Regions from separate parts of the Methylocaldum sp. RMAD-M genome, predicted to be linked through region 4. Evidence: riboswitches for the same ligand, from Rfam matches in the RefSeq annotation. Region 4 holds a riboswitch; each other region holds the start of a gene.

What was found. Region 4 has a riboswitch for cyclic di-GMP ahead of JOD69_RS20345 (VPLPA-CTERM sorting domain-containing protein). Riboswitches for the same ligand answer to the same signal wherever they lie in the genome.
Positions count from the first base shown of each region.
Region 1: it holds a riboswitch for cyclic di-GMP, as region 4 does, so the genes downstream of both, JOD69_RS22795 (hypothetical protein) here and JOD69_RS20345 (VPLPA-CTERM sorting domain-containing protein) in region 4, are expected to answer to the same signal.
Region 2: it holds a riboswitch for cyclic di-GMP, as region 4 does, so the genes downstream of both, JOD69_RS00680 (hypothetical protein) here and JOD69_RS20345 (VPLPA-CTERM sorting domain-containing protein) in region 4, are expected to answer to the same signal.
Region 3: it holds a riboswitch for cyclic di-GMP, as region 4 does, so the genes downstream of both, JOD69_RS19460 (reprolysin-like metallopeptidase) here and JOD69_RS20345 (VPLPA-CTERM sorting domain-containing protein) in region 4, are expected to answer to the same signal.

Region 1 is NZ_JAFIBZ010000042.1:10,536-12,735, forward strand. Features, by position in the region: cyclic di-GMP riboswitch class I at 797-874, shown strand; gene JOD69_RS22795 (hypothetical protein) at 1,037-1,837, shown strand; gene JOD69_RS22800 (hypothetical protein) at 1,946-2,200, shown strand, end outside.
Region 2 is NZ_JAFIBZ010000001.1:157,982-160,181, forward strand. Features, by position in the region: gene JOD69_RS00675 (VPLPA-CTERM sorting domain-containing protein) at 1-318, opposite strand, end outside; gene JOD69_RS00680 (hypothetical protein) at 439-1,275, opposite strand; cyclic di-GMP riboswitch class I at 1,358-1,436, opposite strand; gene JOD69_RS00685 (class I SAM-dependent methyltransferase) at 2,143-2,200, opposite strand, start outside.
Region 3 is NZ_JAFIBZ010000026.1:69,080-71,279, forward strand. Features, by position in the region: cyclic di-GMP riboswitch class I at 1,195-1,282, shown strand; gene JOD69_RS19460 (reprolysin-like metallopeptidase) at 1,369-2,200, shown strand, end outside.
Region 4 is NZ_JAFIBZ010000029.1:54,313-56,512, forward strand. Features, by position in the region: gene JOD69_RS20345 (VPLPA-CTERM sorting domain-containing protein) at 184-1,092, opposite strand; cyclic di-GMP riboswitch class I at 1,205-1,290, opposite strand; gene JOD69_RS25150 (hypothetical protein) at 1,712-1,840, opposite strand; gene JOD69_RS20350 (VPLPA-CTERM sorting domain-containing protein) at 1,837-2,200, opposite strand, start outside.

The sequences.
Region 1 (2,200 bases), on a different contig from region 4:
TACAGGTCAGCGGACCGCCATTCCGGTATGGATTTTCGCTGGCTCCCAAGCTTCCGCCTGGGAGCTATACCCGAGCAGCTCGAGCTTCTCGAAACATCATTCGAATCGAGAAGCGGGAGCTTCTCAACGTCGGTTCCCAAACGGGAGTTTGGGAACCAGCCTAACGACGGAGGCATGTCGGATCAATCGGTTGCGGGCCGGTTGGCACCGAACCGCGGAGTAGGTCGGGAATCCCTTCCAATCGCAAACGGTGTCTCCAATCGCAAACGATCGGTTCGGGAGCACCGAACCGATCCTTCCAGGAACGCCGGAGCCACCCTTCCAATCGCAAACGGGCCTTTAATCGGCCCCTTCCAATCGCAAACGGTCGCGTTAATCGCGACCCTTCCCGACGGGATTTGTCGGCAAAGGATTGCCGACCTACCACCCGATACACCGGGCAAGGCTTCGGAAGAAGTCACATCCAGCGGTGCCCTTCCTCAATTCCCCCGCCTTCATGTTGCGAATCCGTAAAGTCGTTCAGCGAAAAAGCTACAGCCGGGGCAGCTTGCAATCATCTGCGACTTAAGGTTTTGAAAAAAAACACAGCACGCAAATGTAATCCAAAACAAAGACTTAGTTGATGCGCGGGAGCCGTGCGTTGAGTTTTTTCAAAAAATTTCATCGGTGTCACACAAACTTAACTTGGTTGTAAAAAAGCGACATTAAAGTCTGTCTCGCCTTCAAAGGGACGGAAGAAAACCGCAGTGCGGTTCAAGTTGCGGCCGGGGAGCAGGAGCCCGGTCTAGGAGGGTTGCTAGGACAAAGCCACACTCGTCGCGAGGCGGGGCCGGAAAGCCACGGGTCTTGATTGCAAGATAGCCGGGTTGCCACACCAACGTTGATGGCAGCCCGGCTTTTTTGTTTTCGGTGCCAGGAAAAAGGCACAAAAAAAGCCGGTCGCCGAAAAGCGACCGGCTGAAAACAGCCCTGCAGATTGACCTTGGGGAGATGTCTGCAAGGTATTTTCAACCGCAATTCTAGACGAGGAATGGTAATGAATAAATTGAAAACTTTGGTGGCCGGCATCGCGCTGGCGTTTTCGGCCGGCGTAGCGAACGCTGCCATCGATGATGGTAAGCCCGGCAACCAAATCAACGACGCGGGCGACATTCAGGGCGAACTGTTCCTGAACGTGTGGAACCAGGCGGCAGGCGAAACCTTCACCTTTGATACGGGCTGGTCCTACGAAGCGTTCGCGGCCAACCCGACCAGCTTCACGGCTAACTTCGGCGCGGATGCGAAATGGGCTAATTTTGCCGCCACCGGCAACCCACTGGTGTTCAGCTTGGGCGCGAAATCCGATCAGCAGTTTGGTACGGGCGGCGCCAATGGCCGTAATTACTTCATCTTGTCGGTCGATACAATCAATCCGGACTTTGGTACAGATTCCACCTCTCAGGCAGTTCGTGGTCAGATGGATCTCCGTATTCAGGATATCAATCAGACTGATCTCGATGTAAATCTCAACAACTCCACTTTTAGTGTCACGGGTCAGCCAGGAGATTATCCCAACTTCTGGGGCAGCAACGTGGGCGGTGCGAATGGTTCGATCGATACGGATACCGAGGTTGGCCAGTGGCTCGCTATGTACGAGGTGTGGTCGACGGGCGGTGGCCGTGGACAAGTGACCACCGTCAATAATCGCGTGCTGGGCTATGCCTTCCTCGATAAAGACTTGGGCACGCTGTCCTTCGCGAGCGAGCCGCCGTCCGCCGTTCCGGTGCCACCGGCCCTCTGGCTGATGGGTTCGGCCATGACGGCGCTGGTGGGCTTTTCCCGCCGCCGGACCGCCTAAGTTGTCCTGAAATACCGGGTTCCTCGGCGTGCGGCGCTGCGGCGCCGCCTTCGGGGGCAGCCCGGTTCCTCCGATAAAACGCAAACTTCTCGATTTTTGGAGATCGATATGAAACTTCGCCACATTTCTCTGGCCGTTGCTGCCTCTTTAGGCGCCGCTGCCAATGTATACGCTTACAATCCGACTGCCGCCCACACGGTGACGGTGTACATGTCCGGCGCCTCCGCAGTGGACAACCAGATCGCCGCCCTGCTGGATACACAGGTCTGCGAGGCGAACAAGGATTATCTCAACTTCTCCGGCGGCAAGCCGAACGGCAATTACTGGGGCATCTCGTGCCAGACCAACACCCTGGGCACCAAG
Region 2 (2,200 bases), on a different contig from region 4:
GTTGACGGCGAATTCGAGACCCGTGGCCGGGATTTCGCCGACGCCCGGCACAATATGATCTTCCAAAATTTGCGCGTTGTTGCGCACCGCCGCGGCTTGTGCATCGAAAAATTCCTCCAGATATATGGAAGGCGCATCGGTCGCGTCCAAGGAGACAGCGGCGGCCAGCGCATCCCGGTCCAGGTTCATGATCAATGCGCCGCCGGAAACGGTGGCGGCGGTCGCCGTTGCCGGAAGGAATGCCAACCATGCGGCTAGAAATGTCAAACAGGGTGCAAGAGTTTTGCCGAATCGCGAGAGTCGGTGGCGTGTAGTCATGAGGATAAGTCCGTAACAGGTCGAAGGTGGGAGCGTTTATCCGGCCGATTGGCCGGATAAACGCGATAGACGGCTCCCCGGGCGGCTCGGCAGCCCGGGTCGACGGCCTCTATTCGGCGATCAAGCGGATAAAGCCGCCTGGACCGACTTTCGGCGGGCGCCGGCCAGCAGGCTTAACAAGCCGCTGCCGAACAGCCAGACCGCTGCCGGCACCGGAACCACGGCAGGCGAAACCAGAGTGAAGGTAGCGGCTTTACCGGCGGAGTTCGAGCCGTCGCCGCCGAACAGGAAAGCGGTCATATTGGGTGACCACCAGAGTTCCCCGGTCATGAGCAATTCATCGCCATTGGTGGTAACGCTGATGTTGCGGGCATCGTAAGTGGACGTTCTGAAGCTCGTGTTGTTCCACAAGGTCCAGCCGCTGTTGACGCCGTCATTTCGATTCGCGTTGTATTCGAAGGTGTAATCTCCGGACGTCAATGTACCCGTGAAACTGCCACGGGTCATCACGACACCGTTCAACCCGATCTGGCCGTTGGCGATAAAGGCGGACGAGTCGACCAAAGCATCCTGACTGGCGTCCCAGGTCGACGTGGTGGGCTTGTTGGCGCGGCCGCCGGCGCCCGTTGGAATTCCGGTGCCGGTCAGATCGGCGGGATTGACGACGTATTCGAGCGTTGACGGCGCGGGGTAGGTGTTGGTGGGCACCGTTATGATATCCGCAATGGTCGAGTAAGTATCGGCCACCGCCTTGGGAAAGAAGTTCGCGACATAATATTCGGTTAACCCGCCAGGACCGATGGTTAGTCCTTCCAACAGGTTGTTCGGGTTGTCATAGGTAACGCTAAAAGTTCCCCCGTGCAACACACCGGCATCGGCCGAATTGGCCATGATCAGGGCAGCCGCTGCGAGAATGGTCTGTCGGATCTGCATTTTCTTGACCCCAAATTTTTGCATGGATTTTTTCCTGTGATTTGAAACATCGAGAGGTTGTGCGGCAGGCTCGAGAAATCCATAGCCCTTGAATAACTCTCACAGGAGAGGCGGCCCGGCCGTCTTGAATACCAAGACCCGCGGCTTTCCGAGTCCGCCTCGCGGCGGAGGTGGCGAAGGCGTCTCGTCCCTGAGACCGATATCATCCTGGGCCAACGGACAGGCATGCGCCCAACCGCCAGTCGTCGCTGATAAGAACCGCCGAAATGACAATGACAATAAGGCTCGAAAACTGGCGTTCTTATCGGGCAAGTCAAGCTGCTAAAGCAGATACCGTGCCAGTGAGCAGGGGTATTCCGAGACTAACAAGCTGTAATTTGAAAATACCGGGGAACGGTGGAAGCAAAGCGTAATTTACCTGGGAACACATGCCAATTTACAGGCATGTCACGGGAAAGAGGCAGCGAGTATCAGTGCATTAACAAATGTATCGTTAATGCGTAGGTATCCGGGCGCCCATGGCGGATATCAATGCGCGACAAACCGCATTATGTGGGGAGCAGGTTAAATGCCACAATTCAATGCGCATGACATCATCATAATCTGTTGTCTTATTTGACATTAATCGTCTGTCCTGTGAAATCCCGCAAGGCTTAAGGCATACAACGTAATTATTCGATGGCAATCGACAAATACACCAGGGATATTCGGGACAAACTGCGAGATTCATGCTTTTGCGGGAATATTTCCCGATATTTGTAATCTATGGACTACGTTCAGCGGACCATGGATTATTGGACTTCGTCTGGGCCGCCAAATCAGCATCATTTGCCGGCCGCACAAACGGTCGCTGCGTGCTTGAAGATACCTTGGTTTCTTCGGTTCTCGTGCCTATCCTTCAGGACGCAGTCCTTCATCCGATCTCTTGTAGGCGATGTATGCCAAGCGT
Region 3 (2,200 bases), on a different contig from region 4:
TCTGATCTTGATCGAGTAGCACCGGCTGGAATCTGCCACTGAGGCAAAAATTCGTTATCTAAGTACATTCAGGGAAGTCTTGCGGCATAGGCAACCTGCAGGACAACCCCGCCAATCTGTCGAGATTCCGCAAATATTTGCGGAATGTACTTAGGGCATTTTCATACCTACTGTACGGGCACTCGCGAGTAGGTCGGGAATCCCTTCCAATCGCAAACGGTCGCTTTGGTCGCGACCCTTCCAATCGCAAACGGCGTCTTCGGGAAGGGCGTGGCCGGCGCTCCCGGCCAGGCCGTTTGCGATTGGAAGGGTCATCCCAGCGCTCCTGGGATGACCGTTTGCGATTGGAGCGCCGAAGCCCCCCTTCCCGACACCATGTCCCGGTCGAGCGTCTTCGTCGGAAGGGTCGCGACCAAAGCGACCGTTTGCGATTGGGAAGGGATTGCCGACCTACGAATGCTTGAATCCATCCACCCGAGCCGAAGGCGCCAACGACTTCGGCCAAGCCTGTTTTGCCGTACGAGCGAGATAAAAACGCTCTAAGCCCGAACTATCATACGTATCCATCAAAGGGTGCCCGTATGACAGTTCGGGTGAATCGAGTCAGGACTGCAAACCGCTCCGCTCTTAGCCATTCCAAGACGATCTTCCTAGTGTCGCCAGCCGGAATAATCGGACAAATCGCCGCTGGATAACGCGTTTTTCTCGTTTTTTCCTGGAAATGGCCAGTGACACATGCCGCATGGCTGTTGCCAAATGGAGACATGTTTTGCCCGGCCACTCCATGGAACCGGTCATTTTCTGACTCAAGTCCTGCTCTGCATACAAGAGATTCAAGGATTCGCCAGACCGATCACCAACGAACATCGGATTGGCATACGGCGTGCTAAACCGCCATGGCACCGGATAACGTTTGACGTGTCAGCCACTCCGGTGTCGTAGCAACGCTACAAACTCAAAAGAAGCTGCGATTCGCTTAACCTGTGCCAAGGGGGGTACGGGCAGCAATGCATCGTTTATCCGAAGGTGAGGAGCCACCCGGCGAACGATTACGGCCACTGATAAAAAACAACAATCAATGCCTACATGAAACAATCTACAACACTTTTTTGCCGACTCAATCACACAAATTCCCTAGATTTAGACCAATCTTATTTCTACAGAAAAATCGAGCCGCTGACCTAATGCCGCTTGATCTGAAAAAGGCAAAACCATCGAAAGGTGGTGGCGCAAAGTTACCGGTCTACGGGAGCCAGGCTCCTATGACAGCGGGATTGCCAGCTCAAGCCAAAGGTTGCTTTGGTTTGTCTCATCCCCGCGGGTTCCCAGAGACCATCGCCGTCAACTCGACTCTTAGGGGACCACAACGTGAGCAACAAGACTCAGCATTCTAAGTTCACCGCTGCGCGCCGCAAAAATATCCTCGGACTGGCTGGCGTATTTGCAGCCTTAACGTCTATTGTGGGTGTCGTCCATGCGGCGCCGCCGCAGCGCTTATTCAGCGACACGAATCTGACCCTGCCCACGCAGGCCAAGGCGCAGATCAAAGCCATCAAGGGCCGCAGCCGGGGCGTAGCCATCGACTTCAACGCGGTGAAGGCCGATACGCTCACCCTCGAACTGCTCAACGACACCACGGTTACCGCCATCCGCGATCGTATCGAAGACATCGACGGCCGTTTGTCCTGGGTCGGTCATATCGAAGGGCAAGAAGGCAGCAGCGAGGTGATCCTCGCCGTTCGGGGGCAGGCGATGTTCGGAACCGTCGTGATGGACGACGGCAGAATGTTCGAGATCGCCTACGCCGGCAATAAAACGCATGCCGTCCGCCAGATCGATCCCAACAAGACCGCTCCGCATTCGGAACCCCTCGCGCCGGATATTAATGCCGCCGGTGAATTGGCCGGTACAACGACATCCTCGACTAGCCCGTCCACCGCAGCCGCCAGCACCGGCCAAGTCATCGATCTGCTGGTGGTCTACACGCCTCAGGCCCGCGTGAATGCTGGCGGCGTCTCGGGCATAGAAGCCAAGATTATTAACGCCGTTACCAAGGCCAATCAGGCCTACCTGAACAGTCAGGTGGACATGCAGTTGAACTTGGTAAAAATGGCCGAAGTCAGCTATACCGAGACGGGCAACATGTCGACCAGCTTGTCGGATGTCACCGGCACCAGCGATGGCAAAATGGATGAGGTAC
Region 4 (2,200 bases):
GGCGGACCCGGCCTTTGCTGAAACAATAAATATGCCACTAAATAATCATTGCTAATCAAACAGATAAATCGCATGCAAACGCCACCGACGTGGCAAATCACGCAGTCTCATGGGTGATTCCACACAAAAGTTCCCCGCTTAGAGCGCGGAAAGGAAGGCGTGTACATACGTCGAGGTCTTGTTTCAGGCGGGAACGGCCATGACGTTCTTGCGGCGCTGTCCCAGCGTGACCAAACTCGCGAGGGCGCTGCCGAACAGCCAAACCGCCGCGGGGACCGGAACCGGTGCGGTGCTGATATTCAAGCTGTACTCCGCGATGTTCTGACTCCAGTTCCCCACGCCGGCGCCGCCCAGGTAGATGGAATAAACCTGACCGGCCAGGGCCAGAAAGGTCAAACCGTCTACACCGTCGACGGTGCCATCGTGAGTCAAGTAGCTCAGTCCTACGGTGCCGAACGGGTTATCGGCTTCGTAAGGTTTCGCGGGTGTGCATCCGGGGCAGTTCCAGGAGCCGTGATGAGAGTAACTGCCAGTACCGGAGTCCATGCCGGTGAAGACGGTGATGCCAAAGTTCTGAATGTCGTAGCCGGTTCCCGTAACCACCACGGGATTCAGTGTTACCCACATAGTTTCTTCGGCCTTGATCAAGCCAATATCGGTCTGATGTCTCCAGCCGGTCGGCCCGTTGGCTGTCGGAACTCCGCTGCCATTGACGCCTGCGTCCTGCCAGGCCCCGGCGCCGGTATCGATTTCCGCGGCGAAGCCGTAACGCGTTACTGCATCTGCTTTCGAGATTTCGAGCGTGTTGCCCGCCGAGTGAAGCTCGGCCGCCCAGTTCAGATGAGACGTACCGGCATAGCCGAAAGGCAGCGTGGTGGCACTGGCGGTTCCGACCCAACCCGGCGATACCGTCGGATAGGTCGGATTGCCTATACCCCCATAGTTCCAGCCGTCGGTGGCGGACAGCTCAGTGGTGGTGAAGGTGTTGTACATCGTATGCGCCTGGGCGCCGGAAACGGCGCCTACGGACAAGACGGTACCGGCGAGGGCCATGGCCACCGCTTTGGTCAGTTTGTTTTTGTTGTTGGACATAGGAAATTACCTCGTGCTGTTCTATGGAGTTGGTCTTTGTTTTCACATAGGCAGCGATGTCCGCAGCGCTCCCGTCAAAAGCGGAAGGCGCTCCGATCTCCCCATCACCGAGGGAGGCGGCCCGGCCGTCTTGGGATCAAACTCACAAGACCCGTGGCTTTCCGAACCCGCCTCGCGGCGGGAGTGGCAGGTGCAAAAGGGACTCCGCCCTGCTACGGTCTACGCTCCCCTTCCCCGGCAATGGTTTTCGGGTTTTCCGTAGCACAAAGCGCGTTCGAACCGGAATTCGGTCGAACCGGCCGATACCCCAAGAGCAATAAGCGCGCCTGAGGTAAACCGTTGATATAGCATTTTCCGAATCGGTGTAAGGGATTCGGATATGTAGGTCGGCAATCCCTTGCCGACGTATCGGCTCGGCGAAGGGCTTTGTCGGCAAGGGATTGCCGACCTACGTTCTTCCCTCCTGGAACGAATCCGTACACCGGGATGGAAAACGCTCTATAACGCTATTTCCATGACGGAAACGACGGAAGCTGCTGGATATCCCGCATTTTTATTACGGGTATTCCAGCATGTGGCGACCCAAATCATCCGGAGGGTCAGTCAGCCAGCTCTTTCACTACACCGTTTCAAAGCGGCGATCGGCTGAGGCCGAGGCGATGAAACGGCCGGATATCGCCGACACCGGCGCATGCCACATGGTGCGCCCAGCCTCGAAGGCAAGCTCGACCGCCTTGTCCCGCATCATGCGGCGACGGCCTTGTGTCTGTGCCGCCCGACGAATCCCATCCCGGCCAAAGCACTGCCGAACAGCCAAATGGCGGCCGGTATCGGAACCGGAGAAGACGTGATGTTCAAGACGTAAAGATCCTTGTTTTGATTCCAATTGGCTCCGCCGCTACCGCCCAGATAAATGGAATAAATCTGACCGGCCTCCGCCAGGAAGGTCAGACCGTTGACCCCGTCGACGGTTGAATCGTGGGTCAAATAAGTTACGCCGGTGGTGCCGAACGGATCGCTCGCGGTGAAATCTAAGCCTTGAATCGGGCTATTCCATGCCTGATGGTTCTCATAGCCGGTACCGGTGTCCATACCGGTAAATACCGTA